One region of the Marinomonas sp. 63XJN7_7_ISO-PGPR-S23-202 genome, then DNA from elsewhere that is predicted to be linked to it. Evidence: predicted binding sites of a transcription regulator. Region 1 holds the regulator's gene; each other region holds the start of a gene.
What was found. Region 1 encodes sigma-54, which starts transcription at its own class of promoters, with help from an activator protein. Its sites were predicted from a motif close to TGGCACNNNNNTTGCTNT; they were not measured.
Positions count from the first base shown of each region.

Region 2: the regulator sigma-54 is predicted to act here: its motif matches at 2,697-2,714, upstream of hpxO (FAD-dependent urate hydroxylase HpxO).
Region 3: the regulator sigma-54 is predicted to act here: its motif matches at 4,732-4,749, upstream of AC0VYG_RS02560 (BON domain-containing protein).
Region 4: the regulator sigma-54 is predicted to act here: its motif matches at 2,648-2,665, upstream of AC0VYG_RS07405 (putative urea ABC transporter substrate-binding protein).

Region 1 covers NZ_CM149677.1:2,892,529-2,900,587, reverse strand. The annotation lists gene AC0VYG_RS13480 (YhdP family protein) at 1-992, shown strand, start outside; gene AC0VYG_RS13475 (carbon-nitrogen hydrolase family protein) at 989-1,828, shown strand; gene yjgA (ribosome biogenesis factor YjgA) at 1,948-2,481, opposite strand; gene mgtE (magnesium transporter) at 2,488-3,840, opposite strand; gene AC0VYG_RS13460 (HPr family phosphocarrier protein) at 3,849-4,118, opposite strand; gene AC0VYG_RS13455 (PTS sugar transporter subunit IIA) at 4,145-4,597, opposite strand; gene AC0VYG_RS13450 (RNA polymerase factor sigma-54) at 4,615-6,114, opposite strand; gene lptB (LPS export ABC transporter ATP-binding protein) at 6,202-6,927, opposite strand; gene lptA (lipopolysaccharide transport periplasmic protein LptA) at 6,928-7,458, opposite strand; gene lptC (LPS export ABC transporter periplasmic protein LptC) at 7,442-8,008, opposite strand; gene AC0VYG_RS13430 (calcium/sodium antiporter) at 8,008-8,059, opposite strand, start outside.
Region 2 covers NZ_CM149677.1:3,321,151-3,329,209, reverse strand. The annotation lists gene fucP (L-fucose:H+ symporter permease) at 1-892, shown strand, start outside; gene AC0VYG_RS15435 (DUF2127 domain-containing protein) at 1,127-1,618, shown strand; gene AC0VYG_RS15430 (fructosamine kinase family protein) at 1,672-2,433, opposite strand; gene hpxO (FAD-dependent urate hydroxylase HpxO) at 2,747-3,901, shown strand; gene AC0VYG_RS15420 (ammonium transporter) at 3,987-5,294, opposite strand; gene AC0VYG_RS15415 (P-II family nitrogen regulator) at 5,352-5,690, opposite strand; gene AC0VYG_RS15410 (FAD:protein FMN transferase) at 6,271-7,341, opposite strand; gene AC0VYG_RS15405 (MarC family protein) at 7,477-8,059, opposite strand, start outside.
Region 3 covers NZ_CM149677.1:566,832-574,890, reverse strand. The annotation lists gene fecD (Fe(3+) dicitrate ABC transporter permease subunit FecD) at 1-713, shown strand, start outside; gene fecE (Fe(3+) dicitrate ABC transporter ATP-binding protein FecE) at 717-1,490, shown strand; gene nhaC (Na+/H+ antiporter NhaC) at 1,583-3,103, opposite strand; gene AC0VYG_RS02570 (cysteine hydrolase family protein) at 3,430-3,987, opposite strand; gene AC0VYG_RS02565 (hypothetical protein) at 3,980-4,498, opposite strand; gene AC0VYG_RS02560 (BON domain-containing protein) at 4,861-5,445, shown strand; gene AC0VYG_RS02555 (LysR family transcriptional regulator) at 5,563-6,468, opposite strand; gene AC0VYG_RS02550 (type 1 glutamine amidotransferase domain-containing protein) at 6,761-7,450, shown strand; gene AC0VYG_RS02545 (Dabb family protein) at 7,951-8,059, opposite strand, start outside.
Region 4 covers NZ_CM149677.1:1,603,419-1,611,477, forward strand. The annotation lists gene AC0VYG_RS07390 (ROK family protein) at 96-1,301, shown strand; gene AC0VYG_RS07395 (AAA family ATPase) at 1,336-1,977, opposite strand; gene AC0VYG_RS07400 (hypothetical protein) at 2,065-2,370, opposite strand; guanidine-I (ykkC/yxkD leader) riboswitch at 2,714-2,822, shown strand; gene AC0VYG_RS07405 (putative urea ABC transporter substrate-binding protein) at 2,885-3,937, shown strand; gene AC0VYG_RS07410 (ABC transporter permease) at 4,037-4,855, shown strand; gene AC0VYG_RS07415 (ABC transporter ATP-binding protein) at 4,852-5,709, shown strand; gene AC0VYG_RS07420 (urea amidolyase associated protein UAAP1) at 5,730-6,470, shown strand; gene AC0VYG_RS07425 (urea amidolyase associated protein UAAP2) at 6,473-7,117, shown strand; gene uca (urea carboxylase) at 7,384-8,059, shown strand, end outside.

The DNA of each region.
Region 1 (8,059 bases):
TGAACTTCATGTTGGATACTTATAAGAATAAACCCAGATTACGTATTGGTTATTTGAATTGGACAACAGCGCCCAGTACTGCGAATAAGAAAGGTAAGAAAGATCAGGCCGCTAATCAGCAAAATACGATAAGTGAGCCGCCAATACATGCTAATGACATCCCTAGTATGTATTTATCGATTAATAAGTTGTTTATTAATCAAAGGCCCTATGGAGACTGGAATCTTACGATTGAGAGTGATGGTAATGAATTACGAATCGACCCTTTGTCTTCTTCTTTAAAACAAGGGAGTTTCGATGGTCGCTTGTTATGGGTTGATGATGGTTCGCGCTCAAAAGTTGAATTGTCGATGGCTATTAAAGGTGAAAATTTAGCGGAATTGACCAAAAAGTTCGCTAAAAATGCGTTTATCACATCACAAAAATACGATATTAATGTGTCATTGGCTTGGCAAGGCAACCCGTTTGAGTTCAACAGAAAGACGGTCTCTGGGCGTATTGCGTTTTCCGCGTCTGATGGTAACGCATCAAAAGTGGATGATATGCCTGTCTTTCTTAAAGTCTTTGGTATATTTAATGTCGAATCATTGACGCGTCGGCTATCGCTGGACTTTTCTGATCTCTTTGAGCCGGGTCTGACCTTCGATAGCGTTAATGGAGACTTTGTTGTTAATAAAGGTATTATACAAACAACGACACCTTTATCGATAATTTCTCCATCGGCAGATTTATCCATTGAGGGGAAAGCTAACATTGTCAATGAGACCTTGGATGAGGTGTTAACGGCCACCTTGCCGATTAGCGGCACGTTGCCATTGGCTGGATTGATCTGGTCGACTCCTCAGATCGCTGGGTTGCTATATTTAACCGATAAGTTGATAGGTGATCAAATTTCCAAAGTGACCAGCGTTCAGTATAAGGTTCAAGGGCCGTTTGGTAATCCTACTCTTACGCCAATTGTCCACAAATTTAAAAAAGGATCGAATAGATGACGGAAACCCTTCGTATTGCGGCGATTCAGCTAACCAGTGGGGCAGATTTTAACGAAAATCTGCAAGAGGTTAAGAAATGGGTCGTCAAAGCCGCAGCTGATGACGCAAGAGTTATCGTGCTGCCTGAGAATGTTTTTTTGTTCAATGGCAAAGGTATGCGTGTCCTTGCCGAATCTGATGATCAAGGAATGTTGTTGAGAGAGGTGGCTGAATGGGCCCGCAATTATGGGGTGTATTTAGTGGTTGGCTCTCATCCTAGTCTTGTCAATGAGGGGGGAGAGCTTGTTGCTAATCAGCGTGTGCGTCAGTCTTGTATGGTCTTTGACCCCAATGGTGAATTGGTACAGCGCTACGATAAGATTCATCTGTTTGATGTGTCTGTGGACGATAAAGCAGGGTCTTACCGCGAGTCCGATTACATCGAGCCTGGAGACTTGGAAGTCAAAATATTTGAAGTCGATGGTTTTAAAGTAGGGCTGACCATCTGTTATGACGTACGCTTTCCTGAACTTTTTAGACGGCTATCCAAAGAAGGCGCGGAGCTTATACTTGTTCCAGCCGCTTTCACCTACGTGACTGGTAAGGCCCATTGGGATACTCTTCTGGCAGCCAGGGCCATTGAAAATCAGTGCTTTGTTATGGGGGTGAATCAATGTGGTTGGCATACTCAGACGCGTCAAACCTATGGGCACAGTGTTTTATATTCTCCAAATGGTGAGATGTTGAAACAGTTGCAAGAAGAGCCAGGGTATTTTGTGGGAGAGATAGACAAAAGCAGTCTACAGACATGTCGTACTAAAATGCCCTGTTTAGAGCACCGACGCTTTACAAGCTAAGCAAATAGTATTGAGTTCATAATAATTGATAAAGGCTCAAGAGAGCCTTTATCTTGCTTTAAGCGATGATGTTGATGACAATCTGTCAGGTTAGTAAAGTAAGCTAACAAAGAGGGAGGTTACTCTTTTAGTCCAAGTTTCTTTTCTTCAACATCACGAAGAAAGCGGAACAGCTTTTTGCGGTTGGTGGTTTTGCCATCTTCGGATACCTCTTTTTGAGACTGGCGAATAAGCTGTCTCAGCAGTTGGATGTCTTCTAATCCTGGATGATCTTCTAGGTATTGTGATAGCACTTCTTTGCTATGCTCACCGATCAATTCGTCGCGTTTTATTTCCAGTTGGTGGAATAATTTGTTATAGGCAGCTGAGGTTGTATCAAACATGGCAACTTGCTTGGCAATTGCTTCATGGTCTTCGGTACGCATTACCTTGCCTATGTATTGTAAGTGTCTTCTCATCGCTTCTCGTTGCTTGATGCGATCAGCTTCGGCAAGGGCATCTCTGAGTGTTTCTGACATCACAACTTTTTTTTGCTGATTTTTGCTCAGTGCTAACAGTTTCTTACCGACTTCTTGCAGGGCTTCCATTTCGCGTTTGATCTGCGTTTTACTCTTAGGGATGTCGTCTTCATTAAATTGATCAAAGTCAGTCATGGGAACCTATACTAAAAAAATGGTGGCGAGACCAAGGAAGGCTAAAAAGCCGACTACATCGGTCACGGTAGTCAAAATAACACTGGCCGCTAAGGCGGGGTCGATACCAAGTTTTTTTAAGAAAATTGGTAAAAGAGTTCCAGTAAGAGCGGCAATCAAAAGGTTGATGATGGTCGCCCCCGCAATGATATAGGCAATCTTGAGGTTGTCAAACCAAACTGCTGTCAGTATGGCAATAACGGTTGACCAAAGAAGACCATTGAGTAAACCAACAATCAGTTCCCTGTTTAGTAACCAACGCATATTGGCAGAGCCAATCTGATCCAAGGCGATCCCGCGTATGACCAAAGTAAGAACTTGAGAGCCGGCGATGCCTCCCATGCTGGCAACAATGGGCATTAAAACGGCCAGCGCAACAACTTGGTTGAGAGTGTGTTGAAAAAGACCGATGACGTACGAGGCAATAAAGGCGGTGATTAAGTTGATTCCTAACCAAACAGCACGACGGCGAGTGGTTTTCATGATTGGCGAGAAAGTGTCTTCGTCGTCTTCCAAACCGGCCATACTGAGCATGGAGTGTTCGGCTTCATCCCGAATAACATCGACCACGTCATCAATGGTAATACGCCCAAGTAGCTTTCCCGTACTGCGATCAATAACGGGGGCGGAGACCAAATCCATTTTTTCAAACACTTGGGCGACTTCGCTTACGGATGTGTCTGAGTGGATGGCGGTGTGGTCTGTCTCCATAATGTCTCGTACAGTGGTTTTTGTATCACAGACTAGGAGTTTGGCTAAGGGAAGCGTTCCCAAAAGTCGGTTTGAGCGGCTGACAACTAACAGGCTATCTGTCATGTCAGGAATTTGTTTATATTGTCGAAGGTAACGAAATACTCTGTCCAAGGTGACGTTAGGGCGAATGGTAATGGTGTCTGTGTTCATTAAGCCACCGGCGGAGTCTTCCGAGTAGCTTAATAAGGCCTCAACTCTTAGTCTGTCCTGAGGAGGCATGGATAAGAGGACTTCACTTACCACCTTGTCTGGCAGGTGTTGCAGTAAGTCGGCTAAATCATCGCTTTCAAAGTGTTCAGATACGGCAACCACCCGCTGGGTGCTCATATTCTCTAGAAACTGTAGGCGTATGTCTTCGTTTAGGTATTGAAGAACCTCGCCTTGGTTTTTGTCTTCAATGAGTTCCCAAAGCTGCTTACGTTCTTTAGGGGGAGAGGATTCTAAAAGGCTAGCAACATCTTGTGCGGGTAAAGCGCCATTTAATAAATAGCGCGTTTGTAATGTGGCGCCAGACTCTAAAGACTCTGTGACCGTTTGTAGGTGGGCGAGTGTATTTTTATCTGGCATTGTTGTCCTTATTCATCTTCCCCAAAGCGATCATTGATTAATGCAATAATGGCCTTGATGGCATCTTCTTCATCTTCACCATTGGTTTTAATGGTGATGTCCGTGCCCTTGCCAGCAGCTAGCATCATCATTGCCATAATGCTTTTACCATCGACATTACGCCCGTCTTTCTCGATGGTAACATCGCAAGAAAAGCGAGAAGTGGTTTCGACTAGTTTTCCTGCGGCTCGTGCATGAAGGCCAAGTTTGTTGATAATGGTGACAGACTCTTCCAACATACCTTTTTCCTTAATTAAGATTAAATCTAATTCAATAATGATTCTAACTCAGTAAGAAGGGCTTGATTGGTCTCGGCCGCTCTTAATTTATTGAGTTTTTCGGTAGATTGCGCCAGCTCGGCAATTTCTGATAGGGTCGATAAATGGTTGTCGCATTCGCTTGGCGGCACAATCAAAGCAAAAATTAAATCCACATTTTTCTTGTCCACGGAGTCGAAATTAATGGCGGATTGCAATGACATGACAACTAGAGCTGTGTGGTTGGCACTCTCCAAACGGCAATGGGGGATGGCAATGCCATTGCCTATGCCAGTACTGCCAAGTTTTTCACGTCCTAGTAATGCATCATAAACTGCTTCGTTGTCGCAATGTAACCGGTTTGATGCAACTTCAGCAATACTTTCTAGTACGCGTTTCTTGCTGATAATATCTTGTTTGGCGATAACGAGTTCAGCTTTTAATATAGATTTCAAAGGCATAAAGAAATGTATCCGTATTAGATGAGTCGTTTGCGTTCATTGGAAGGCGGAATATTCATCGCCTCACGATATTTTGCTACAGTTCGCCTAGCAACCTGAATACCTTGTTCCGCTAAAATACTGGCTAGTTTGTTGTCACTAAGCGGTTTTTTGGCTGGTTCTTCGCTAACGAGCTTCTTAATCATAGCTCGAATAGCGGTCGAAGAACATTCCCCTCCAGAAGCGGTATTGACATGACTGGAGAAAAAATATTTCAGCTCAAAAATGCCTTTAGGAGTATGCATGTATTTCTGTGTGGTTACTCGAGAAATAGTAGACTCATGCATGCCGACCTCTTCTGCGACATCATGAAGCACCATAGGTTTCATAGCTTCTTCACCGAGTTCGAAGAAGTCGATCTGTCGATTCACAATGCAACTAGTGACTTTTAGTAAAGTTTCATTGCGGCTTTGCAAGCTTTTCATGAACCATTTTGCTTCTTGCAAGGAGTTTTTGATGTACGTGACATCTTCTGATGTGGAAGCTGTTGCTGCCATGGCGGAGTAGGTTTCGTTTATCTTAACCGGTGGCAGAGCGTCATTATTCAGTTCAACTTGCCAGACGTTATTGCGTTTTCGTACAGACACATCGGGGATAACATAATCGGTATCGTCCGTGTCAATGATGGACCCTGGTCGAGGATTAAGTTGCTGGATCAGTTCAATCACTTCTTTGAGCGATTCTTCCTTTAGTTTTGTTTTTCGGCTTAATTGAGTGAAATCTCGATTACCAAGCAGAGGGAGATAGTTGTCTACTAAATTATAGGTGCTCTTATACAAAGGGTGCTCGCGGAACAGTTCTAATTGAACTAACAAGCAATCACGCAGATCAATAGAGCATACACCAACGGGATCAAAACGTTGTAAGCGGTGTTGAACCGCAATGACCTCATCAAGCTCAAGGTCTTCAAGTTCAGAGGTCAATGACTCCCAAATTTCATCTGGGGAAATGCTTAAATACCCATCGGACTGAACACACTCAATGATGGCGTAAGCAATCTCAATATCCCTATCTGACATGTGGGTGAGGTTGAGCTGCCAAATTAAATGGTCTTGAATGCTTTCTTCTGGTGCGTTACGACTTTCAAAATCCCCATCATTTTCATAGCTGTTGGAGTGGCTGACAGACGCTGCTGAATTTTGGTAGGTATCGTCCCAATCGCTGTCAATGGATAGCTCTTCTGGAATACTATCGGTCCATTCTGATTCGACCTTTGCTTCTTCGCTGCTGTTTGACTCAACCTTTTTTTCAGACGCGTGTGTGTTGTCGCTATCACTATCGCGTTCTTTCAATGCTGATGGGGCATCACTAGAAGTGTATTCCTCATCATCAATTTCCAGTAGCGGATTAGACTCTAAAAATTCATGGATCTCCTGTTTAAGATCCAACGTTGAAAGCTGCAGTAAACGAATGGCTTGCTGCAACTGTGGCGTCATGGTCAGTTGTTGACCAAGCTTTAATTGTAAAGACTGCTTCATAGAGCAACTCTTTTATCGTTAAGTTGAAAGTAAGAAAGATGGAACAAGTTATGCATGTTACTCCCTTTGAGTTGCAAAAATAAGAGGTTATAAGCGGAAGTCGTCACCTAAGTAGACTTTTTTCACTTGTTCGTTGTTGATAACGGTATCGGCATCCCCTGATGCGATGATGTGTCCATTACCAACAATGTAGGCTTTATCACAGATGTCGAGAGTTTCTCTGACGTTGTGGTCGGTAATTAACACACCAATACCACTTTCTTGTAAATGCCTGATAATGAGCTTTATATCGCCCACTGAAATAGGATCCACACCAGCGAATGGCTCGTCAAGTAATATGAACTTGGGGTTCATCGCGAGTGCCCGGGCGATTTCAACTCGGCGACGCTCCCCCCCAGACAGCGCCATACCCAAGTTAGAGCGAATGTGAGTAACATGAAATTCTTTTAATAAGCTTTCTAATCGCTCTTTTCTTTGGGCTCTATTAAGCTCTTTTCGTGTTTCAAGAATGGCGTAAATGTTGTCTTCTACCGACATTTTTCTAAAAATAGACGCTTCTTGCGGGAGATAGCCTATGCCTTTTTGAGCACGGGTATGCATGGCATATTTGGTGATGTCCTGGCCATCGATAAAGATGCCGCCGGCGTCATTGGTGACCATGCCAACGATCATATAAAAACAGGTTGTTTTACCCGCGCCATTCGGTCCGAGTAAGCCAACCGCCTGGCCTGATTCGACAGAGAGGGAAACATCTTTAACCACTTGGCGTTTTTTATAACTTTTTGCGAGATTTTTTGCTTCTAAAACGGCCATTTACTTCTCTTTTTTCTGTGGTGATGCTTGTTTTTTTTCGGTTTGTGGCTGTAGCGTCATGGAAACTCGGCCTGATCCTTCTTTCTCGGCGCTGAAGGTGCCATTTTTGATGTAGTAGACAATATGGTCGGCGGTGATTTTGTCATCCATTCTGTTTAAGTAGCCGTCCCCAAAAATTTCCACTTTGGACTGAGCGGTTTTATAGATGACTTTATTACCACGACTAATCATCATATTACCTTGCCAATCGATTTGTTGGCTAAATTTGGCAGGGTGGCCCGTTGCAATGAGTTCGGTGAATTTACGCGTCTTAGGATTGGTGATGACTTTCAGATACTGGGCTTGAATTTCAATCGAACCTTGTTTTACAAATACGTCACCTGTATAGACGGCTTCGCCTGTTTTTTGATCAAAATGGGCTTGATTGGACTGTATATTTAATGGTTTGCTTGTATCATCTGGAAGCGCTAGTACCCATTGGCTTACGAATAAGCCGGCTAAGAAAGTACATACCTTAATGTGTTGCTTCATACTGTCCTCTTACAGATCCTGTCATTTTAACTTCTTCTGTGTTGATATAAGTGACAATGACATCGGCAGATGTTTCGCCTTGTGTTGAGTATATTTTTGCATTTCCTGTACTCGTAAGTGACTGCTGTTTATCTAAATAACGAATATTGTCCGCTGTTAGTGTGATGTCTGGTGAGTCTACGTAATGTTTTACGGCTGATGCATCATCAGTTAGTAGAATATCACTACTGCCATCTTCAATTATCCCTTTTTTTCCTTGTGCTTCCCAGTTCCCCGTTTTTTCAACTCTTTTTACCTTTGGGTTTTCGAGAAGTGTCCTTGCACCTTTGTTGTAATGTAGAGCTCTATCTGCGGTTAAGGTTTCTATCAGTTTGCCATCTTGGTCAAATTCTGTGGCGTGTATTTTTGTAATGAAGTAATCGGGGGTGCTACTCAGATTGTCGGTTTGAAGCAAATTTTTATTATCAGATGAGCCAGCCCAGAAAAAAAGAGTAACGATCGCAATGCCGCCAGCCCCCAGTAGTAGTTTTTTGTGGCTTGCTTTGATCATTAGACAGAATCCCCTGTGCTAACGAAGAAAATATAGACAGCGTACGAAACG
Region 2 (8,059 bases), 430 kb from region 1:
GATGGGGCCAAAGCTGACGGCCACTCGACGTCTAAATCTCGCCCAAGCGTTTAATCCAGTGGGAACCAATATTGGTGTTTTGTTAGCATCGACTTTGATCCTTCCAAACTTAAACCCTGCTACTGCTGAGCAGCGTGCTGCCATGGCGCCTCAGGCTCTAGCGGCCATTCAACATTCTGAATTGGATGCGGTGATGACGCCCTATGTCGGCATGGCATTCTTTCTTATCATTATCTGGATTATGATTGCACTGGTTAAGCTGCCTAAGTCTGAAAAGGTGGCTGAAAAAGTCGACCTCACAGATAAAGAGCACTATGGTTTTATTGCTACGTTGGGGCGTTTGATTAAGCTTCCGAACTATCGTTGGGGGGTGATTGCTCAGTTCTTTAATGTTGCGGGCCAAACCTGCACTTGGACTTTTACGATTCAGTACGTTCAGTCTGCAATGGGGGGAAGTGCTACCCATGCTAGCGATTACCTTCAGTACAGTTTGCTGGTGTTTCTTGTTTCTCGCTTTGTCATGACATGGTTGATCGGTATTTTCCGTCCGACGCTATTGTTGGGCGTTATGGCACTATTAGGTACCGCTTTGTGTGTGTACGCAGCAATTAACCCTGGCATGTCAGGTGTGTGGGCGATTGTTATGATTTCTGCCAGTTTGTCTTTGATGTTTCCAACGATTTATGGCGTGGCATTAAATGGCTTAGGTAAAGATGCCAAATTTGGTTCGGCGGGTCTTGTTATGGCGATCCTTGGTGGGGCAATTATGCCAGTGGTTCAAGGTGGAGTGATTGATTCTTATGGTGCTGCCATGTCTTATATTGTGCCGGGTATTTGCTTCCTCGTTGTGTCTTTTTATGGTTTCTCTTCAATGAAGCGCGTAAAAGACTGATTAATAATATTTCTTTCACGTCATTCGTGGTTAGATTAGAGCCCAAACTCATGCCAGTGAGTTTGGGCTTTTTTGATTCCATTTCCTTAAGGGGGTTTGTTGTTAAAATGTCATGATTGATTGTGTTTTATGTAAAACCGTGGTTTTTTCTTTTTGACGATAAGTGTCTCTTTATAGAATGAGCGCCTATATTTTTCTGCCTTTGAGCATTCTTTTTGATAGTAAGAGTTGTGTATGAAATTTTCGGGTCTTAAGACCATTGCTTTTCTTGAGGCATTAAAAGGAGTAGCAGCCTTGCTGCTCGCAATTGGTATCCATATATTGGAAGGCGTTAATTTACATGCCGAGGTGTTAAAGTTATTAAGCCGTTTGCACTGGAGTGCGGATGGTCATTATGCGCAGATGCTGTTGCACGCGGTGGATAGTTTAACTCATTCCAGTTTTACTCTTGTGACTGTGATTGCTGTTTTTTATGCCTTGGTGCGTTTTGTGGAAGCTTATGGATTGTGGCATGAAATGCGGTGGACTGAATGGTTTGCCTTTTTAAGCGGTGCGGTGTACTTGCCTTTTGAGTTTTACGAAATCATTAAAGACCCGAATCTAGTGACCGGAGCGGTATTGAGTATTAACTTGATTGTCGTTGCTTATATGTACACCATTTTGAAAAAGCACCCAGATGGTAAAAAGCACCCAGATGATAAAAGCAATCGGTTAGTTGAGGAGTGATGAGAGACTTTCGTCTCATGAGCTGGGCTCGCTATTTAATATACTGCAACAGGCTAGAGGCTCAGCCTGTCAATTGATTGAAAACAACGCTCACAGTCGCTTAAATAGCTAGCACCAAATAGATTGTAGTGGTTTAAATAGTGGTAAAGATTGTAGATATCACGTTTTACTGCATAGTGCTCAGAGCGAGGGAGTATGGCGTGATATGAGTGATAAAACGCCTCGCTAAAGCCGCCAAACAGTTCCGTCATGGCAATGTCGACCTCTCTATCACCTTGGTAAATCGCGGGGTCTATTAGCCACACATTTTGTTCATCAAACAGCACATTACCAGACCACAAATCACCATGGAGCATCGTTGGTTGATGGCAATGTTGATTTAAAAAATTAGTCAAACACGCTTTTTGCTTATCTAATTGGTTCTGAAATTGCTCAGCCACACTGGTGTTTTTGATCATTTGAATTTGAGCTTCAAGACGATAAGAAACATAAAAAGCGCCCCAATTGTCGGACCAATTATTATATTGTGGGTTAAGTCCAATATAATTGTCGTGATCGAGTCCGTAGCGTTTTAGTGGATGAGAATGGAGCATAGCAAGACCTCTGCCTAGTTGAGCCATTTGTTGTTCGCTCGCATGGGTTTGCTTAATCGCCTGCATACTAATGGTGTCTTTATCTGCAGAGTAGACTTGTGGAATGCGAAGTAGTTTATTGCTCGTGTTGTCGAGCAAAGTCCGCAACCGTTCAAGACCTACTTTCTCTTTGATTAACTGATCTCGATAAAGACTCCGATTTTTCTTTTCATGGACTGTCATTGTTATTTTTGCCCTCTATTACAGTGAACGCTTCGAAGTTTAAATTGACATGACTTGATGAAACTAGCAAGTGGGTTTATGGAAAAAATCAATTCGATAGTTTTTATTTATAAAAAATGATATTAGTCTAAGTTTGCTTGATGTAAGGCACTTATATCTTCCTTGAATTTGCGTTATCGTCAGACTATAGAAACAAATGTTTCGGAGTTCTAATTATTGAAAATAAGTATCTTTTTCATGCGGATGCGCTGAATCAACGGGGTTGGAACGCATTGTGCTTTGTGGGGATATCGATCATAAGAGGATAGAAAGCATGAAAGCATTGATTATTGGAGCGGGCATCGGTGGCATGTCGGCCGCAGCAGCCTTAAAACAGCAAGGTGTTGATTGTGATGTTTTTGAAGCAGTAAAAGAGATCAAGCCTGTTGGGGCGGCCATTTCAGTCTGGTCTAACGGGGTGAAGTGTATGAATCATTTAGGGATGGGGCATATTATGGATGACCTTGGTGGGCCTATGCGGGCAATGGCATACCAAGATGGCAAGTCTGGCGCGACCATGACTCAGTTTAGCCTCGTGCCCTTGATTGAGGCAGTGGGAGAGCGGCCTTGCCCTGTTGCACGAGCTGGATTGCAAGCGCAGATGATTGATCACTGGGGAAGAGACAAGGTCCAGTTTGCGAAACGACTAGAGCGTGTCGAACAAACCAATACGGGTGTGGTTGCTCATTTTACCGATGGTAGTATTGCTCAAGGGGACTTTATGATTGCTGCTGATGGCGCGCATTCCGTCGCACGCTCCCATGTCCTTGGCTATCAAGCTCAGCGACGTTACGCGGGATATGTTAATTGGAATGGTTTGGTGACGGCAGATGAAGAAATAGCACCATTAGAGCAATGGACGACCTTCGTTGGAGATGGAAAGCGCGTGTCAGTGATGCCTATTGCTGGCGGTCAGTTTTACTTTTTCTTTGATGTGCCGTTACCTCTTGGCTTACCAGAAGACCGTGCGACAGTGAAAGAGAATCTAAAGACCTACTTTGAAGGCTGGGCGGATCCAGTCCAACTCTTGATTGAACGGATTGATCCTGAAACGACAAACCGTATTGAAATCCACGATATTGAACCTTTTAGTAGTTTTGTTAAAGGTCGTGTTGCTTTGTTGGGGGATTCTGCTCATTCCACTACGCCAGACATTGGGCAAGGTGGTTGTTCTGCAATGGAAGATGCCGTCGTCCTAGGGCAGTGTTTTGCCAAAACAAAAGAAGTCAAAGAGGCGTTGTTACAGTATCAAAGCTTGCGCCATGAAAGAGCCAAAGACTTGGTATTAAAGGCGCGTAAGCGTTGTGATGTGACCCATGGAAAAGACATGTTGGTGACACAAGCTTGGTATGATGAATTAAGACAAGAGACAGGTGAAAACATTATAGCCGGTCTTAAGGACACTATTTTAGGTGGCCCTCTAGGTTAAATTCACTTTTTAGAAATCACTGAGTAGCTGAGTCAAAAGAAAAAGGGCGCTTTTGTAAGCGCCCTTGATGTATTTAAGACAGTGATTATTCGTATAGTTGTTCGCCATGTAAAGACGTATCAAGGCCTTCGGTTTCTTCTTCTTCGGAGACGCGGATGCCCATAACCATATCAATCGCTTTAATGATGATAAAGGTCATAATTGCATCGTAAACAATGGTAAAGCCGACCCCTTTTGCTTGAATAATGAATTGGCTAAGGATACTGCCGTGCGCATTATCATTAAGGCCAGCACCGCCGAATATAGCCGCTGAGAACACCCCTGTTAACAGTGCACCAATAATGCCACCTACCGCATGAACACCAAAAGCGTCCAATGAGTCATCATAACCAAGCATTTTTTTCAGGTAGACAGAAGCCCAGAACGTGCCAAGACCAGCTGCGATACCGATTGCGAACGCACCGATTGGTCCAACAAAGCCAGATGCAGGGGTAATGGCAACGAGACCAGCAACCGCTCCTGAACTCATACCAAGAAGAGTTGGTTTGCCGCGAGCTGCCCATTCAACAAACATCCAAGCCATTGCAGCAACCCCTGTTGCAATTTGCGTCACGGCCATCGCCATGCCCGCTGTACCATCTGCCGCTAACTCAGAACCGGCGTTGAAACCAAACCAGCCTACCCAAAGAAGAGATGCCCCAACCATGGTATAGACAAGGTTAACGGGAGGCATTGCTGTTTTTCCATAGCCTTTACGTTTACCAAGTACTAGCGCGGCCACTAAGCCTGCAACCCCTGCATTAATGTGTACAACGGTGCCGCCAGCAAAATCTTGCACGCCGTCGCCACCGAGCCAACCGCCACCCCAAACCATATGGGCAATAGGTGAGTAAACTAACAAAGACCACAGTCCCATAAACCATAGCATGGCAGAGAACTTCATCCGTTCCACAACGGCACCAATAATCAATGCTGGTGTAATGATTGCGAAAGTCATTTGAAAGGTCATGAATACTGATTCAGGAATAGAGCCGCTCAGTGATTTATAGCTCATGCCATTTAGAAACAGTGCACTTAGGTTACCAATAAATGCGCCGTCACCTTTAAAAGCAAGTGAGTAACCTGCAACGGACCAAATAATGGTAATTAAGCATGTGATCGCAAAAGTCGCGGCGGCAACAGATAATAGGTTTTTACGGCGTACCATACCGCCATAGAAAAGGGCAACACCGGGAATGGTCATCAGTAGCACCAGCGCTGTCGATGCCATCATCCATGAGGTATTTCCGCTATCCAGGCTAGGTGTATCGGCCATTGCTTGGGAGGGAATCATCCATAGAGTGAGTAGAGGTAAAGCTCCACCTATGGTTGTTATTAATCTTTTAATATTCATCAATATTGCCTCTGTTTTAGCTATATTTATGGTAGGGAGTAATATGGGGGCTCTTTATTAAAGAGCATCTGAGTCGGTTTCTCCGGTACGAATCCGAATAGCCTGCTCAAGTGTCAGTACAAAAATTTTGCCGTCGCCAATTTTGCCTGTATTGGCTGATTGACAGATAACATCCATAGCCTTTTCAACTAATGCATCATCTAAGGCGACCTCAATTTTTACTTTTGGCAGAAAATCGACGACATATTCGGCACCACGATATAATTCTGTGTGTCCTTTTTGTCGTCCAAAACCTTTGACTTCTGTTACGGTAATACCGCGAACGCCTATTTCGGAGAGTCCCTCACGAACTTCATCAAGTTTAAATGGCTTGATGATAGCGATAAGCAATTTCATATGTGCCTCCTGAGATTTCTTTTTCTAAACGCAACAAAGAAATGTTTTTTTATGTGACTAATAATCCCTATAGCAGACACCGTGCCATATGTGCTTTTTGCATGAAAATTAAAGCAAATATTGATGTTTTCTAGTGAGAAGAAAGATGAAACGTTTCAAAATAGAGCTGTTTTCTTTGTTTGTGCTCACATAAAGAGCATTTTAAAGATGGCTAATGCTCTTTATTGGTGCGAATATTTTGATCTATTGTCATTATTTTGTCTATTTTAAGTAAAATATAAGAAAATATGAATATTCGTTCATTTTCGCTTTGTCGGTTTTTCTAGACCGTTGATTGACGTAAGGATTGGTGTTTAAGAGAGGCTGTCTTTTTCGTTCATTTGTTCTTTTTAAATATTACTGCGCAGTGAGACCAATCTTATCGGCATAAAATTGATGTTATCGACAATAGCGCTGACGCCTGTAGCTGCTTTTTCTGATTAGACTAAATGCCAGATGGAGGTATCTTTTGTAAGAATGGTTTGGTTATGAAGAGAAGTTGAGTAAATTCGCTTACTCAACTTCTTATTGTGACGCAGGGTTATTTGTCGAATTTGACGCGTTTACTAGAAGATAAGGCTTCGCTCTCGGAGTTTACAAATTTGCCATGTTTATGTTCGATAAAGAATACTTCGAGATGTTGTTGCTTGGCTATTTTAGCCCCTTTGACAGGACCAAGACATAGCATCGTGGTTGCCCAAGCATCGCTGATTCTTGGATCTGTACCGAAAACAGAGGCAGAAACCAAATCGTGAGTAACAGGGCGGCCAGTGCTTGGATTCAGAATATGAGAGTACTCTACCCCTTTATCGTCAAAATAGTGGTTGTATGTTCCGGATGTATCTAGTGTGACGCCTTTTTCATCTTCAATGGTGACGATCTTATACACTTTTTGTGAACCATCTTTTTCTTTGATGGGGCGCTGAATAGCGATGCGCCATTTTTTACCATCTGGTTTGTGTCCTTTGATTTTCATGTCCCCACCAAACTCAACGAGATAGTTATTGATTCCTTTGGATTCAAGTATCTTACTCAGTTTTCCTATGGTGTAGCCTTCGCCCATGGAGGAGAAGTCCAATTGGACTAACGGGTTTGTCTTGCGAATAAGTTTATCTTTTTCATCCACTTGGATTTTATCCATTCCCATATCCGCTTTTGTTGCCGCTATTTCTGCGTCCGTTGGTACATGAAGGGTGTCTTTTTTAAAGCCCCATAAATCAAATAGAGGGCCGATGGTTGGGTCATAACAACCTTCTGACTTTTTATTGATGTCTTTGGCGATATTAATCAAATCAATAAAATCTTGGGAAGCTGGCTGCCACTTTGTCGATGTACTGGAGTTGAATTTGGAAATGTAGGAGTCTGGTCGATAAGTCGATAATTCTTTATCGATTTGTGCCAAGGTAGTATTGAAAGAAGATTCCACCTCATCAGTTGGTACCTTCTTCTTCGACCAAAAGGTGATATGGTAAGTGGTACCTTGGGCATAGCCCTCAATGTGTTGTTCTTGTGGTGGTTTGCTGCAGCCAGTTAGCAAACTGGCGGCGAAAATAATGGCGGTTAACCCAATAATAGAGGGGCACTTTGAACGATGTAGAGTTGAAGTTTGCATGAAGTTCTGTCCACAGAAAATTGGAACAGGCAGTTTACCAGTCAGCGCAATGTAACTCTAGGGATATTGGGGAGTGATCATAAAGATACAAATCAGTCCCCCCTTGTAGCCTAATGCTTGGTGCTGCTGGTATTTTTAGCTAATGTGGATTGCTACGTTTATTCCTGTGACGAGCATTTGCACCCCGATAACGGCAAGAATCAGCCCCATTAAGCGAGTGATCATAGTCAGTCCGCTTTGACTGACTAAAGAGAGTATTTTTGAGCTGAAAATAAAGCAGAAAAAGGTAATAAAACACAGAGCAAGAAAGACTGACACGGTAATAACGATTTCTTGCCAGCCACCAGCGGCAGAATAATTCATGGCGGTTGCGATGGTGCCCGGGCCTGCAAGCAGAGGCACCGCTAAAGGGGAAACTGCCTCGTCTGATTCGTTCGAGTCGTCATTATCTTCCGGGCTGTGGAGTTTTGAACTTTCCCCATGAAGCATTTGATAGCCCACCAAAAAGATCAAACACCCACCTGTTATTCTCAAGGCGGGTAAGGTAATGCCAAACAAATGAAAAAGGGCTTTTCCTAAAACAGAAAAGACTAAAATGATTAAGAACGTCAACAGTATTGCTTTTTTGGCGACTTTGAGTTGCTCAGACTTGCTTTTATGGCCTGTTAAGCCTGCAAAAACAACCGTATTAGCAACCGGATTCATAATGGCAAAAAAA
Region 3 (8,059 bases), 2.3 Mb from region 1:
CACCGGACATTCTCGGCGTCAGCCACGGAGCGGGCCTTGCCGCCGTGGTGTACATGATCTATTTTCCACATTCGAGCATTTCTTGGCTTCCGGCGGTGGCCTTAGTTGGCGGTTTGTGCGCAGCACTGATTTTATGGTGGTTATGTGGTCATCGCAGCAGCACGATAAAACTAGCGATTACTGGGGTGGCTCTGGCAACCTTTTATGCCAGTACAGTCGATTTTTTAATGTTGATCAAGCCGTTAGAAATCAACAATGCGTTGCTTTGGTTAACAGGCAGCTTATGGGGACGCAGTTGGCCACAAATTACCATGCTACTCCCCTGGCTTGTGCTCATTCCATGTGCGCTATACTTGGCGAAATCGTTGAATCTTATTCATCTTGGCGAAGACAGTGCTATTAGCCTTGGCACAAAGGTTAATTCACTTCGCCTGACTGCCTTAGCCATTGCGGTGGCACTAACCGCGGCGGCGGTGTCAATTTGTGGTCCCATTGGCTTCTTAGGCTTAGTCGCCCCCCATCTTGCGCGCAAATTATTTGGTGGTCGCCACCAAGCTCTGCTGCCAGCCACTATGTTAGTGGGTGCCGTCTTACTGCTGATGGCCGATTTAGTGGCCCGTACAATCGACCCACCGATTGAATTACCAGCGGGGATCATGACGGCTGTACTTGGCGCCCCTTATTTTCTTTGGTTACTTATCAGGACAAAATGATTTATGTCTCTTAGTACTCATAATGTCTGCGTTGGCTATCATGGCAAAACCATTGTCAACCAAGTCTCGCTGGCCATACCAGAAGGAAAAATGGTTGCTTTACTTGGACCGAATGGTTGCGGTAAATCGACTCTTCTGAAGGCCATGGCACGTATTCTGACGCCAATCACAGGGGAAGTACATTGGTGTGGAAAAAACCTTCACCAAATGCCTTCCAAAGGCTTAGCAAAACAACTGGCCTTATTACCACAAACACAACCTATTCCTGAGGGCATCAAGGTTAAGGATCTCATCGCGTATGGACGTAGCCCGTATACAGGGTTTTGGGGGAGGTTAACGAAAGACGACCACGCCATTATTGATAAAGTGATGCAAGAAACGGGGGTCACAGCACTAGCCGAGCAGTTAGTGAGCGAGTTATCAGGTGGACAACGTCAACGTGTCTGGCTCGCCATGACGCTTGCCCAAGACACGCCCTACTTACTCCTTGATGAACCAACCACCTACATGGACTTAAACCATCAAGTGGAACTGATGCATTTACTTCGTCAACTTAACCTATCCGGAAAAACCATCGTGACGGTCCTGCACGATATCAACCAGGCAGCACGCTATTGCGACCATTTGATTGTCATGAAGCAAGGTCAAATCAATACACAGGGAACACCAGAAGCGGTATTAACAAAGGACATGCTACGGACTGTTTTTGATCTCAACGCACAAATACATCTTGACCCTATCGCCAACACCCCGATGTGTATCGTTGAAGATAAATAAGCAAAGCGCTACCATCGCCAAGATATGACACCAGAACGAAAAGGCCCCTGTCAATAAGACAGAGGCCTTGATCAGAATCACCTAAGCAAGCGTTAGGTTTGCTGTGACGCTAATGTTTCCTCAGCATTCTCACGAGCTTCTTCAGGTGTTAGTGAATCCTCACCCTGCTCTTTCCATTGAGCCAATTCTTCTTTACTGGCCTTGGGTGAGAAGAAACCAAGCTGAGCATAAAGAATCCCCAATACAGGCGACAACCAACACGCAAACGCTAATGGAATATACAGAAGGTTTTCAAAATTACCGTCCGAAATTCCCAGCCCCAACGCACTGATCACAAAAGCCCCACCCGCATTCCAAGGGATCAGTGGCGACACCAAGGTTCCCCCTTCCTCAAGCGCACGGGATAAGTTCAAAGTGGAGTACTTCATACCACGATAAACAGGAGAATACATACGGCCAGGCAAGGCAATGGATAAGTAAGGATCACCTGCAACTAAGTTAGTCGAAATAGAGGTACAAACGGCAGCGGTTTGAATGTCTTTAAACTTATGAATCCTAGTCAAGATCGCCAGTATGATGGTTTCTAAACAACCGGTTCTCTCCAATGCACCACCAAACCCTAAAGCAATCAGTACAAGAGAAATAGTCCACATCATAGATTGGATGCCACCACGGTTCAGCAGGCTATTAATGGCTGGCACATCGGTATTAATAGTGTAGCCACTGTTAGCAAAGGTCACCACTTCGTGAATACCATTGCCTTGCGCAATCATAGCCGTTATCGCACCGGCCACGACACCGGCAAATAGCGAAGGAATGGGAGCAATACGTTTAACGGCTAAGACAATGACTAACAAGGCGGGGAGCAATAACCAAGGAGAGATAACAAAATGCTTTTGCAGCTCCGTCGTAATGCTATTAATCTTAGCAAAAGACACATCGCCATCATGCACCAGCATTAAACCAGCAGCTAAGTAAATAATCATGGCCGCTATCATGGCAGGCAGAGTCGTTGGCATCATGTTTTTTATATGGGAGAACACATTGGTCCCCGTGACCGCTGGAGCCAAGTTAGTGGTATCAGACAGCGGAGAGATTTTATCCCCGAAAAAAGCACCAGAAACAACAGCACCCGCCGTCCAGTACACAGGCACATCAAACCCTGCACCAATGCCCATGAGGGCAAGACCTACGGTTCCGACTGTCCCCCAAGAGGTCCCCAGCGAAACAGATACAACAGAGCACAACAGCATGGCGGCAACCAGAAAGATCTGTGGAGACAGGATGGTTAAACCATAGTAAATGAGAGTCGGTACCGTACCACTCGCGATCCAAACACCGATAATCATACCGACACAAATCAGCACCGAAACGGAGGGTAACGCAATATGGATAACGTGAAAGACCCCTTCTTCTATGTCTTTCCATTTAAAACCAAGCTTTATACCAACGAGTGAAGTAAGCGCAAGACCAATAGCAAGCGGAATGTGCGGGGTGAAGTCACCAAAATAAAAAATCTGCACCCCTAATACCATAAGTGTTAAGACCACAGGGGTCAGGGCAAGCAACAGACCCGGACGACTAATCCCAGTATCCTGATTTTGTTCAGTCATAAAAGCTTCCTTAATTGCACTTTTTCACATACATATGACTAGTGTAGCGAAAAGAAAAAGCTTTGACCACGAAGCAATATTATTCAGAAAATAGGATTTATTGTCTATAAAAAGCCATTTTTGATATATCTTTTTAGATTTTTGCCAAATCAGAGCAGTTAATACGAGAGGAGAAGCTTTTTGCGAAATTGTTTTGAATTCAAAATAGTTTCGAATAGTACAATTTTATTTAAAACGTTGAAGAGAAAATACTCGCGCGCACCAAAAGGATACCTTGATAACAGCCTAACCCATTTAGTAACGAATCGATATGCCACCAAACAAGCTTAAGTTTCCAGAAGCTCGAACGCATCCGCTTGAGAAATCACCGTCGCATACTCACCATGAAGATTGGCTAATGACATAGCATGAACCTCTTCTGCACTGCGCTCACGCCCATCAAAATCCAATGTAGAAAACGCGAAACAAGCACTGCTGACGACATAGGTCGTAAAGCCGATGTTCCCAGCGGTTCGAACGGTCGACTCAATCGAGTGGTTGGTACTGACTCCCACCACCACTAACCGATCAATCTGCTGGCCTTCCAGCCATGATTGCAAATCCGAGTGAGTAAAAGCATCAGGCACGTATTTCTCAATAACCTTTTCCCCCGATAACGGAATAAAGGCTTCTTGCACCATGACCCCTTCTTGCTCAGGCCAAAATAAAGAATCCTCTTCCCGCGACAAGTGATGAACATGCACAATGGGCGCATTGTTCACACGCCAATGGGATAACAGCTCCGCAATCTCTCGTTCCGCATCAGGATTATTACGCTCTCCCGCTTGCGGCCAGGCCATACCATTTTGCATATCAATAATGAGCAATGCCGTCTGACTAACCATTGCTGTCTCCTTGTTCTTTCACTGTTTTTTCGTTTACAGAAAAGTCTACTCTAGAATATAAAGACAAACGTTTAGACAGTTTCCATATATACCAACCCAGGGCTAAAATCACCATAAGAAGTAAGACAATCACCCCCGATAGCAGGTTCATTCTGTCAACAATGGACGAGGTTATAGCAAAGTGATGTTTCAGTTTATCGATTTGCTTTTGCAGATCTTGCACATCCTCTAAAGAAGCACTGGACACTTGTAGAATAGCCACACTACGCTCAAGCTCAAACACGGTCTTCATCGAGTCTTTGGTTAGGGCCTTGCTCTTACTCGCTTCGCTCTGACTTTCCGTGACTGGCGTTTTCGCAACTTCGGTCTTTGCCGCCTTTTCGGCCTTCTTCACAGCGGTCATCTTAGCGGAGGCATGACCCTTAGACTCAGCCTTTTCCATCTCTTGATCAGCCCACGCCAAATGAACAAAACAGCCAACGAACAAGCACAGTGCGATTTTTTGCAACATGAAAGACCCTAGTGATAACAATCAAAAACGGAATACCCTCAACCATAGCAGCGAATTACACCGAAAAGTAAGCAAAAGTTCACGCACGTAATCAGGGCAAACCATCAGAAGACGCCAATTTTTTGCAATAACTAAGTCGGGACACCTCCTTTTTACAATTCGTTTTGTAAAAAGGTAATAAGACCCAATGAACCAATAAAAGCAAAATCATTTAATTTCAAGCACTTATATATTGGCACGATCATCGCTATGGCTTTTCATAGAAAGTTTTTCACAGCAAATTGTTCACCGCAAATAATAGGTCGCGAGACAGAAAATAACTTCCGTCACCTTACGGCCATTTCTAAAACAAGGAGAGCACTATGAAAAATACAATCATGTCCATCCTTTTCATATCAGCACTTACCGCTAGCGCAGCGCATGCCCAAACAAATGATCACTGGACTGACCGGGCGAAAGACGCGTGGATTGATGGCAAAGCGGAAGCCTCTTTATTATTCAATAAACACGTTAACGCCTTTCATATCAAAACCAGCGTAAAAAATGGTGTGGTGACCTTAACGGGTACCATAGATAATAGCACCGATAAGGACCTTGCAGGCGAACTGGTCGAAGGTTTACAAGGTGTCAAAGGCGTAAAAAACAACATCACCATTGCGGATACTCCCGCAAACTCACCAGAGGGCGCCGATAAGAACAGCATGACAGATCAAGCCAAAAGTACCTTGATCGATACGAAAATTGCGACCGTATTAAAAACCCGCTATTTATGGAACCAAAACATAGAAGGAACCAAAATACACATTGACGTCGATAAAGGCATCGTCACCCTCACAGGGAATGTAAAAAGCGATGCCGAAAAACAGCTAGCCGTGCAGATTGCACGTAACACAACGGATGTAAAACAAGTGAAAGATGAGCTTAAAGTCGCCCCCATAGCCGCTTAATAAGCGATAACGATTAAATACGTTAAGCACAGAGCGCAAGCCTTCTCTGCGCCCATCGTAGATGGGCGCTTTACCTTGTTCACTGCTTTGTCCCTCTTTTATTTTTATCCCCTCTCCTCACAAAGAACTTGCAATACGTCCGAACTCTGCTTTTAAAAAATCCACCAGCAAACGCAGCTTTTTAGCACGGGAGGATCCTGGCGGAAACACGGCGTATACATCAATATCAGTACAACGATAGTCTGGCAAAATACGCTTTAACAAGCCTTTTTGAATACGAGGATTGGCATCGTATACAGGAATACGCCCTATACCATTTCCCCCTTCCAAAAACATCGTCCTAGCCGCTGCATTATTAGTACTGACCTTGCCCATTACCGATAAACTATAAGAACGTGATCCTTGGCTCAGATGAACAGAGTTCGCTGCTGGCTTATACACAACCCAATCATGATCATACAAATCCTGAGGCTGAACAGGCGTCCCTCGCTTACGAAAGTACTCAGGCGAGCCACATAAATAGGTTTCAAACGAGGCCAGTATACTGGCTTGTAATCCAGAGTCGGCCAATGGCGCACCACGGATAGCAAGATCCACTCCGTCTTTAATGATATTAACGACCTCATCACTTAATGACACATCCAGTTCAATTAAAGGATACAAACGACGGAACTCATTCAAGGCAGGTACCACAACTTGCAGCCCTAAATTCACCGGGCAGGTGATTTTTAACTTACCCACGGCCTCTTGTTTTGATCGCTCTATTTGCAGATTGGCTTCATTGGCCTGAAAAGCAATGGTGCGACAACGCTGATAATAGGCCTCTCCCGTATCGGTTAGCGACAAACTTCGAGTGGTGCGATTGAGTAACACAACCCCAAGCTGGTCTTCTAGCTTCTTCAAATGATAGCTCACCACGCCGCGAGAAATCCCCATCGCTTTCGCGGCCGAAGTTAAGCTGCCTTGTTCCACTACTTGAGCAAACACCACCATACTTTTTAACTGCTCGAACGAAATGTCCATACATGCCCCTTATCTGCAACTGACTTAGCAATTGTATCAATTATTAGATCAATGAAGTCAACTTTATTCCTGTGTTCAAACTGCTAAACGCCTTCTATACTGACCACAACTTAACGATCAATCCGACGAGACCTTTGCACGATGTCACGAGCGACGCCAAGACACGGCAAAAAAAGACGAAAAAGCGGAGTTTATACCTATAAATGAGCATTTTGAGTCTGTTTTTAACAAAGTATTGGCAAGCGCAGTAGTCGTTGCAACAGTCTCACGACACCAACAAGGAGTCATAATAATGAGTACGAACAAAATTTTAGTGGTTCTCACTTCTCACTCAGAAATGGGTAATACAGGTCACAAAACAGGATTTTGGGTAGAAGAGTTCGCCGCTCCTTACTACGCCTTTATTGATGCAGGGGCTGAAGTGACGGTTGCGACACCAAAAGGTGGCCAGGCTCCCATCGACCCAAACAGTGAAGCACCGGATGCCCAAACAGAAGCAACCAAACGCTTTTATGAAGACAAAATGGCGCAAGATGTCATCGCCAACACGCATAAATTGAGCGATATGAAACAAGATGATTTTGATGCCATTTTTTACCCAGGTGGTCATGGTCCACTATGGGATTTAACCAACAACGAAGAGTCTATTGCACTCATTGAAAGTTTTGTCCAAGCAAACAAACCAATTTCTTCTGTTTGCCATGCCCCAAGCGCGTTTTTAAACATTAAAGACAGCAAAGGTGACTACTTCATTAAAGATAAAGTCGTCACAGGCTTTACCAATAGCGAAGAAGCAGCGGTACAGCTTACCGATGTGGTGCCCTTCTTGCTTGAAGACGAAATGAAAAAACGTGGTGCGGACTATCAAAATGCAGACAGCTGGACACCTTTTGCTGTGCAAGATGGTTTGATGATTACAGGTCAAAACCCAGCGAGTTCAGAGCTTGTGGCAGAGAAACTACTGGCTCAACTAGCAAAATAGTGAATTGACTCGATCGCTCGAAAAAATAAACCAATAACGGATTGGTTTATTTATCCAACTAAAAAGCCCGTCCTCAAAGTCTGATTGAGTGACGGGCTTTTTGATGCTGACATCTTCATACAAGCAAAGTACTTTTTCACCTTAGCGTTGAAACCCCTCACTCTTTGAAAGGCACAGGATTAAAGTTAAGTACTAACGAGTCCATCTCTTTGCTAATTTTGCCATTAATCTCATTTATGACAAAAAATGGGCAGATTCTTTTTAAATAATTGGATCAATTATTGATTCAAATGTCATTCTATAGCACGTCATATTGCCACCTCGTATACTAACCATATAGCAAAGACTGATAACATTTTGACCTTCGGGAGAAAAAGACATGGCCGTTATATTAATCGCAAGCGCCGCTTATTACTGGCTTTATGCTGCCTAACCTAATAGAGTGCTTTTAAAACAAAAAAACCAGACATCCGTCTGGTTTTTAACGAATAACACGACAATTATGGCAGCTTGTAATCAAACACAATAATATCTTCCATTATGGGCCCCAGCTGTGCCTTTAACGCCATATGCTCTGGGTGTGGCAGGTAGTTATCAAGGGAAGCTTGA
Region 4 (8,059 bases), 1.3 Mb from region 1:
TGTGTATGATGATGCTTGTCACATAGAAAGCCTCCTGTGTTAGGATAGATTTTTCTGGTAACGCGTTATATGCCTTTATTTTTTAAGAGATTTTCATGCACTCACAACCACTAAAAGGGTCGAATTTAACAACGGTAAAAGGGATTAACTCGCGCTTAATACTGCACTTGATGCGAGTGCATAAAACCTTGACGAAGGCAGAAGCCACCAGAATGACAGGGCTGTCAGCGAATGCCATTTCGATGATTTTTCGGGCATTGGAAAAAGAAGGGTTTTTATTAAAAGGTAATCTTATTCGAGGCAAACGAGGCCAGCCATCGACAGAGATTCGTTTAAATCCAGACGTCCGGCATTATATCGGTTTTAAAGTGGGGCGGCGTTCTTTTGATCTTGTTCTTATCAATTTTATCGGTGACATTAAAGCCAGAATAGTAAGCTACCATCGCTATCCTACGCCGAGTAATACCCTTAGATTTATCGAAGAGAACTTATCGACACTTTTATCAGAGGCGCAGCTACTGCATGAGGATATTAGTGCGTTTAATATTGCCTGTCCCTTTGAGTTATGGAGTTGGGCATCGGACTTTGATGCGCCATTACAAGAAATGAAAACCTGGCGTGATTTTGATCTAAAAGAGTCGATCCAAGAGATCGTCGAATGGCCTGTTTCTATTGAAAACGATGGGACAGCCGCCTCCAGAGCAGAACTTCTTTTTGGTTCAGATTTAAAAGCTCAAGATCTTGTGTATTTTTTTGTTGGCACTTTTATTGGTGGTGGCGTGGTCTTAAATGGAAGTGTTTTCCCAGGATTGCGAGGCGGAGCTGGTGGGTTTGGTCCATTACGTGTACCGGATGAGCGTGGCGGTGAGCGCTTAGTTGATCATGCATCCCTTGTGACGTTAGAACACATGATGACAGAGCAAACATTGCCCATAGCGCAGGATATTTATTTAGAAGCGTTTGATTGGTCGCAAGGGGAAGAAGCGGTGAGTGCTTGGTTAAAACGTGCTGGCCGTAGCTTAGGCCACGCTATTGTTTCGACCTTGGCTGTGATCGATTTTGAAACGGTTGTCATTGATGGGGCTTTTCCTGCGACGATTCGGGAGAGGCTTATTCGAGAAATAGAAGCACAATTAGATCAGCTGGATTTACAAGGTATTGTGAGACCCGTTATCAATGCCGGGCATTTTGCTCATGTTGCTCGTGCTTTAGGAGCGGCAGGTTATCAAATTTCAACAGAGTTTATGATTAATCAAAATACTCTGCTACGAGAGTCCCCCACCACATTCTTAAATGACTAAGCTCCTAAGTGATTAAGTCGCAGGCAACTAAAGATTATTCATAGAGCGTCAGGTCTGCTGGGAGACTGGCGTTAAGCACCAGTTTTGCGTTGACCAAGTCATTATCATGGGTTTTCTTTAGCGCATCTCCTAAAGAATAACCAAGACCAAGCCATCTTGATTTTAATCTTTCTTCTAAGATACTTAAGGAAGACTGTAAAAATACAGTCATATCAAATAGCTGTGCTATGTCTCTCCATTCTGGCGCGTCCAGTAGCAGGTAATTGCCTTCAACAATGATGATATCAACCTCTTTCTTAAGTAGCCCAGCATCAATAAAAGAGCGATCCAGCTTTCTAAAAAAAATAGGGTAACGAATATCTCCTTCTGCTTTTTTCACATTCGTCAGTAAATGGCTTAAGCCATTGACATCAAAGGTTTCAGGAGATCCTTTGCGAGGGAGTAAATGACGCTGAATCAGAATCTCATTGTCATAATGAAAGCCATCCATGGGCAATAAAGCGGATGTATTTCTGTCTATCGATTGGTTATTTAATTCTGAGACAACGGATTCAGCAAGCGTTGACTTTCCGGAACCTGGAGGCCCAGCAATGCCTATCAAAATACGCTGTTGGCTTTGATGTTTTTGATAAATGAGCTTTAGAATGCTCTCTACATTGTCTTTTAAGGTATCCATCAACGTTTAACCTTGGTCAAAAGGGCTTGGGTTTTCAAACAGATGATATGCTCACCCTGTATTCAACATGGTTTGTTGCGTAACGCATCAATTTGGTAAAAAAATGAGGGCAGTGATGCCGACTAATTGCAGTTTTTGTAAGGTAAAGGTTAAGTTGTAGGGCGAGAAAAAGTTCGAATCTAACGGTATGCCAGCAATCAATAGGAAGAATAAAAGAAGAGCTGTGAGAACTTTCGATCTTTTTGCGACTAACTCTCGCACTATTATAAAAAGTGGGTTGCTATTTGTCCTGAGAGTTAAATGGTTCTTAATTCGTTGGCGAATAGCAAACACATTATCGGCCATCAAGGTTTCTGCTATGGCTGTCATCGTTCCGGCTTTCGTTTTCATCATTATTTTCCTCCGGTTTTAAGCACTACAGATCGCGTGATTTTTCTGATCAAAATGGAATCATGCGTCCGTCGGGGCCTCTTGGGCAGATCAAAAATAGTACAAGAGTATTAAGACTGTCAATAATTAATTTTAAATGAATTAATTAATTCATGGTTGCGCTATCGCAGTGCGTTTTTTGCTCTATGACCCAAGAAGTTTCATTTTTTTTGTGCATATTTTTTGACGTTTGAGGCCGTTATTCTTTATGAATCCTGTTAAAACAAGGAAATTGCGCAATTGGCACACTATCTGCTTTATGTAAACCAAGTTCGTACCCTTGGGAAGTCGAGCTTCACAATTTGATGTAATAGAAGGCTAGGGTTCCGGCTATATAGAAAAATATAGTGACTGGTCCGAGAGCATTCGACCTTGTCAGTTTCAAGGTTACACGGCGGGACAAAAGCCCGGGAGACCACATGGCGATATTTGCCAAGGGTACTCCGTGTGTAATGTAAAAACTGAAAAGGTGACCGCTATGCAATACTCCGCGAAAAAGTTAACCGTTCTGCTTTGTTCTCTTCTACTGTCTGCCAATGTCTTGGCAAAAGACCACTTCAAAGTCTGTTGGTCCATTTATGCGGGTTGGATGCCTTGGGCTTATGCTCAAGAGTCCGGCATTATCAAAAAATGGGGCGACAAATACGGTATCGATATCGATGTCGTACAAATCAATGACTATGTTGAATCCATGAACCAATATACCGCAGGTCAGTTTGATGGCTGTACTATGGCGAACATGGATGCCTTGACGATCCCCGCGGCCAGTGGCGTAGACAGTACGGCACTGATTGTCGGTGATTACTCCGATGGTAATGATGCGGTTATCCTGAAAGGCAAAAAACACCTAAAAGACATTAAAGGCCAAAATGTCAACTTGGTTCAATTTAGTGTGTCTCACTATTTGCTTGCTCGCGCCTTAGCTTCGGTGGGAATGAGCGAAAAAGACGTGAACGTGGTGAACACCTCTGATGCAGACATGGCATCGGTGTTTGGCACCAGTGACGTAACGGCTGCTGTGACATGGAACCCCATTGTCAGTGAGATTCTACAAATGCCGAACACCTATGATGTGTTTGACTCTTCTCAAATCCCAGGCGAAATCCTAGACACCATGGTCGTCAATACCAAAACCCTTAAAGAGAACCCTAATTTTGGTAAAGCCCTTGTTGGTGCTTGGTACGAAATCATGGGATTGATGCAAGGTAACAGCGCAAAAGCCAAAGAAGTCCGTACAGACATGGCCGAGGCAGCGGAAACAAACCTTGCCAGTTACGATGCGCAATTGGCAAAAACCCACATGTTCTACACGCCACAATCAGCTCTTAAGTTGGTCGATAGTAAACAACTCTACACTACCATGAAGCACGTTGCTGAATTCTCGTTTGAGCACGGTTTATTAGGTGATGGGGCGCCAAGTGCAGGGGCGGTTGGTATTCAAATGCCGGCAGGCGTATTTGGCGATAAAAACAATATCAAACTGCGCTTTGACCCGACCTATATGCAAATGGCAGCCGACGGAAAACTGTAACTCACCTGACAAACACATTCTCTGGAGGTCTGGCTTCCCTTGGTTTTCATTGAGAAAACTAAGGGAAGAAGAGCGAAGAGAGTGGTCATGGGACTCAACATGAAAAAAATGATTAATTTAAAACCAAGCAGAACCAGTGCGATTATTATCGGCCTACTGCCTTTTGTTCTGTTATTGGTGATCTATATGGTGAGCTCGGATGCCCGCTTAGCCATCAACCCCAGTGATAAAATGCTGCCTGCGTTCAGTCAAATGGGCGATGCGATCTACCGTATGGCGTTTGAGCCCAGTCGTCGGACGGGGGACTATGTGTTCTGGCAGGATACGTTGAGCAGTCTGGGGCGTTTAGGGGCGGGGGTGCTGATTGCGGCGTTGCTGGGATTGGCTATAGGTTTATTAACGGGTGCCCTACCCGTGGTGAATGCCAGTTTTTCCCCTTTGCTGACCGTGATTTCATTGGTGCCGCCTTTGGCGTTGTTGCCGATTTTATTCATTGTTGTGGGATTAGGGGAGGCCTCGAAAATCACCCTGATTGCCATCGGGATTACCCCGTTTATCGCTCGGGATATTCAGCGGCGAACGCAGGAAATTCCGACAGAACAGCTGGTGAAAGCACAAACACTTGGAGCAAGCAGCAGCCAAATTTTAATTCGCGTGTTGTTACCGCAAATCATGCCCAAACTGATTGATGCGATACGCTTGTCATTGGGCTCGGGCTGGCTGTTTTTAATCGCCGCAGAAGCCATCTCTTCCACTGATGGCCTGGGCTATCGCATTTTCTTAGTACGTCGCTATCTTGCCATGGACATCATTTTGCCTTATGTGGCGTGGATTACTCTACTGGCATTCTTGATTGACTTCTTATTGGCTCGATTGAATCGACGACTCTTTCCTTGGAGTCTGGAGGGGGGCGCATGAGTCAATCTATTCAGACAAAGACTGCCGTATCCAACGTGAAGAAGGCCGCTGTGACACCCATTATTCAAGGTACCAACATAGGCAAATCCTACGGGCAAGACATTATTCTCGAACGGGTCAATGTCTCGGTGCAAGAAGGGGAGTTTATTACCTTAGTAGGGGCTTCTGGTTGTGGCAAAAGTACCTTTTTGAAAATGATTTTAGGGATTGAAACGGCCACCGAAGGGGAATTGCTGTTGGATGGTAAACCGATTCCCAACGAACCTGGTTCCGATCGCGGCATTGTGTTTCAGCAATATTCAGTGTTTCCCCATATGACCGTGTTGGAGAATGTAATCGCGGCTAAGGGCTTTCAAAAATCCTCTATCACTGGCTATTTATTTGGCAAAGAGAAAAAAGTCGCCAAGCAGGAAGCCGCTGAGATGCTGGCACAAGTAGGGTTGGGTCATGCCTTGAATCGTTATCCCCACGAGTTATCTGGCGGTATGAAGCAGCGGCTTGCCATTGCCCAAGCGGTGATCTGTAAACCACGCATTTTACTGCTGGATGAGCCTTTTGGTGCATTAGACCCAGGCATTCGGGCGGATATGCATGCCTTGGTATTGGACCTTTGGCACAAACATAAACTGACCATTTTTATGGTCACCCATGATCTAAAAGAAGGCTTCTACCTCGGCACACGCTTATGGGTATTCGACAAACTGCGTCATGACCCCCATTCCCCCAATGCCTATGGCGCTTCAATCACCTATGACCTACCGGTAGGTCATATGCCTGAGCCGCTTTATGACGAAATCGATCAACAGCTTCGACCACTTACTAAAATGGAACAGTCCATTTCGAGTATGGAATAGAACGCAGAGGAAAATTTATTATGAAAAAGTACGAAACCATTATTCCGGCTGCCAGCCATTGGTCACTGCGTGTGCGCCGTGGTATGCAAATGACCCTCACAGACATCGAAGGCGATGCCAATGTGGGCATGGTGTTTTACAACCCAGAAAACTTATTGGAACGTTACAACGCGCCAGACACCTTAAAAGGGCAGCATACTTTCAAACTTACCAAAGGTCATTGCTTGTATTCTGACATGGGGCGAATCTTTGCTTCCATTATCGAAGACTCCGTGGGCTGGCATGAAACCGTCAGCGGTAACAGTCACGCCTCTCACATTGCCGCCAAATGGGGCAAGCGCGACTACCAAAACGATCGTAATGATTGGATGCAAAATGGTCACGATGCCATGCTGGTGGAAATGGCCAAATATGGCCTGACCAAAGCCGACATCGCCGCAAATTTGAACTTATTTAGTCGAGTGGGTACCGATGCTGACGGCAATATGTCGTTAGTGGAAGGCAACAGTCCTGCCGGCTCAAGTGTCACCTTGCGTTTTGAAATGGACACTTTGGTGATGCTGCATACCTGCCCTCATCCATTGAGCAACGCGGCCAGCTACCCGAAAAAGCCGATTGCCATCCTGTTAGAAAAAGCCGCCCCTGTGGCGGAAGACGACTTTTGCAAAATGTCTCGCCCTGAAAACCAACGTGGCTTTGCGAATAACGAACTTTATTACCTTGGTGCTGATATGAGCACAGACACTGGCGCGGAGGCCTAATCATGATCAAAGAAAGCCTATTAAACCCAGAGCATGCTAATACCACTTACCATATTGATGCGGGGGATTATTTTATTGGCGTTGTAAAAGCGGGCAGTACGTTTCGTCTCGTCGATTTAGAAGGTAACCAAGCGGCGGATACTTTGTTTTACAACGCCAATGATCCTGCCGAGCGCTACAGCGCCACGGACACCATTCGCGAGCAAGGCAACGTGTATTTAACCGCTGGCTCAGAAATTCGCTCCAATCAAAACAACGTTATGTTGGAGATCGTCGCAGATACCTGTGGTCGCCACGACACGCTAGGTGGAGCCTGCGCAACAGAAAGTAATACCGTGCGTTATGACCTAGAAAAACGTTGTATGCACGCTTGTCGTGATAGCTGGATGTTAGCGATTACTGAAAACCCAGAGTTTGGCTTATCGAAGCGTGATATTAGCCACAACATCAACTTTTTTATGAATGTGCCTGTGACGCAAGCGGGTGGTTTGACCTTTGAAGATGGGATTTCAGCCCCCGGCAAATACGTGGAAATGGTAGCTAAAATGGACATTATCGTGCTGATTTCCAATTGCCCACAATTAAATAACCCTTGTAACGGTTATAACCCAACGCCAGTGGATATGTTGGTCTGGGACAAACGCTAAATTGGTAGTCTGAGATGCTTGATAGAGAAAACAGCTTACGAAATAAGCAGCCCCATGGATGGGGGCGGCAGGTCGTTAAATGCAGGGACTGTATTTCGACTGAGCGTTTTCTGTACCTGTTTTTACTCAGACATTCTGGCTTGTTTAATACAGGCTTTGTTCATGAAGTACTCTGTCACGACCGATAGAGCCGATCGTTTTAGTTAGCCCAGTGGACGGCCACTGAGGTTTATCTCACTCCGGGACGGCCCGGACAAGGTTGAACCATGTTTAATAAGGTTTTAATAGCCAATCGAGGCGCCATCGCCACTCGTATTATTCGCACGCTTAACACCATGCAGATTGGCTCCGTGGCTGTGTACGCCGAATCCGATGCCAAAAGTTTACACGTTAAACGCGCGGATGAAGCCTATTCCTTAGGCGAAGGCAGTGCCAGCGACACCTATTTGGATATGGATAAAATACTCAATATAGCCAAACAATCGGGTGCCCAGGCGATCCATCCCGGCTACGGTTTTTTGAGTGAAAACGCGGCCTTTGTGCGTCGCTGTGAAGAAGAAGGTATTGCCTTTATTGGCCCCACCGCCGAACAAATGATTGAGTTTGGCCTGAAGCACAGAGCACGGGAATTGGCAGAAAAAGCCAATGTTCCACTGTCGCCAGGCTCCGAATTGCTCACCGATTTAGACAGCGCTTGCCAAACCGCAAGCGCCATTGGCTACCCTGTGATGCTAAAAAGCACGGCGGGTGGCGGTGGCATTGGTATGCATCTATGCCACGATGAGAAAGGCTTACGAGACAGCTTTGATTCCGTGCGTCGTTTAGGTGCCAATAACTTTGCGGACGACGGCGTTTTTTTAGAGAAGTTCATTGCTCGCGCTCGTCATATTGAAGTGCAGATCTTTGCCGATGGCAAAGGGAGTGCATTAGCACTGGGGGAGC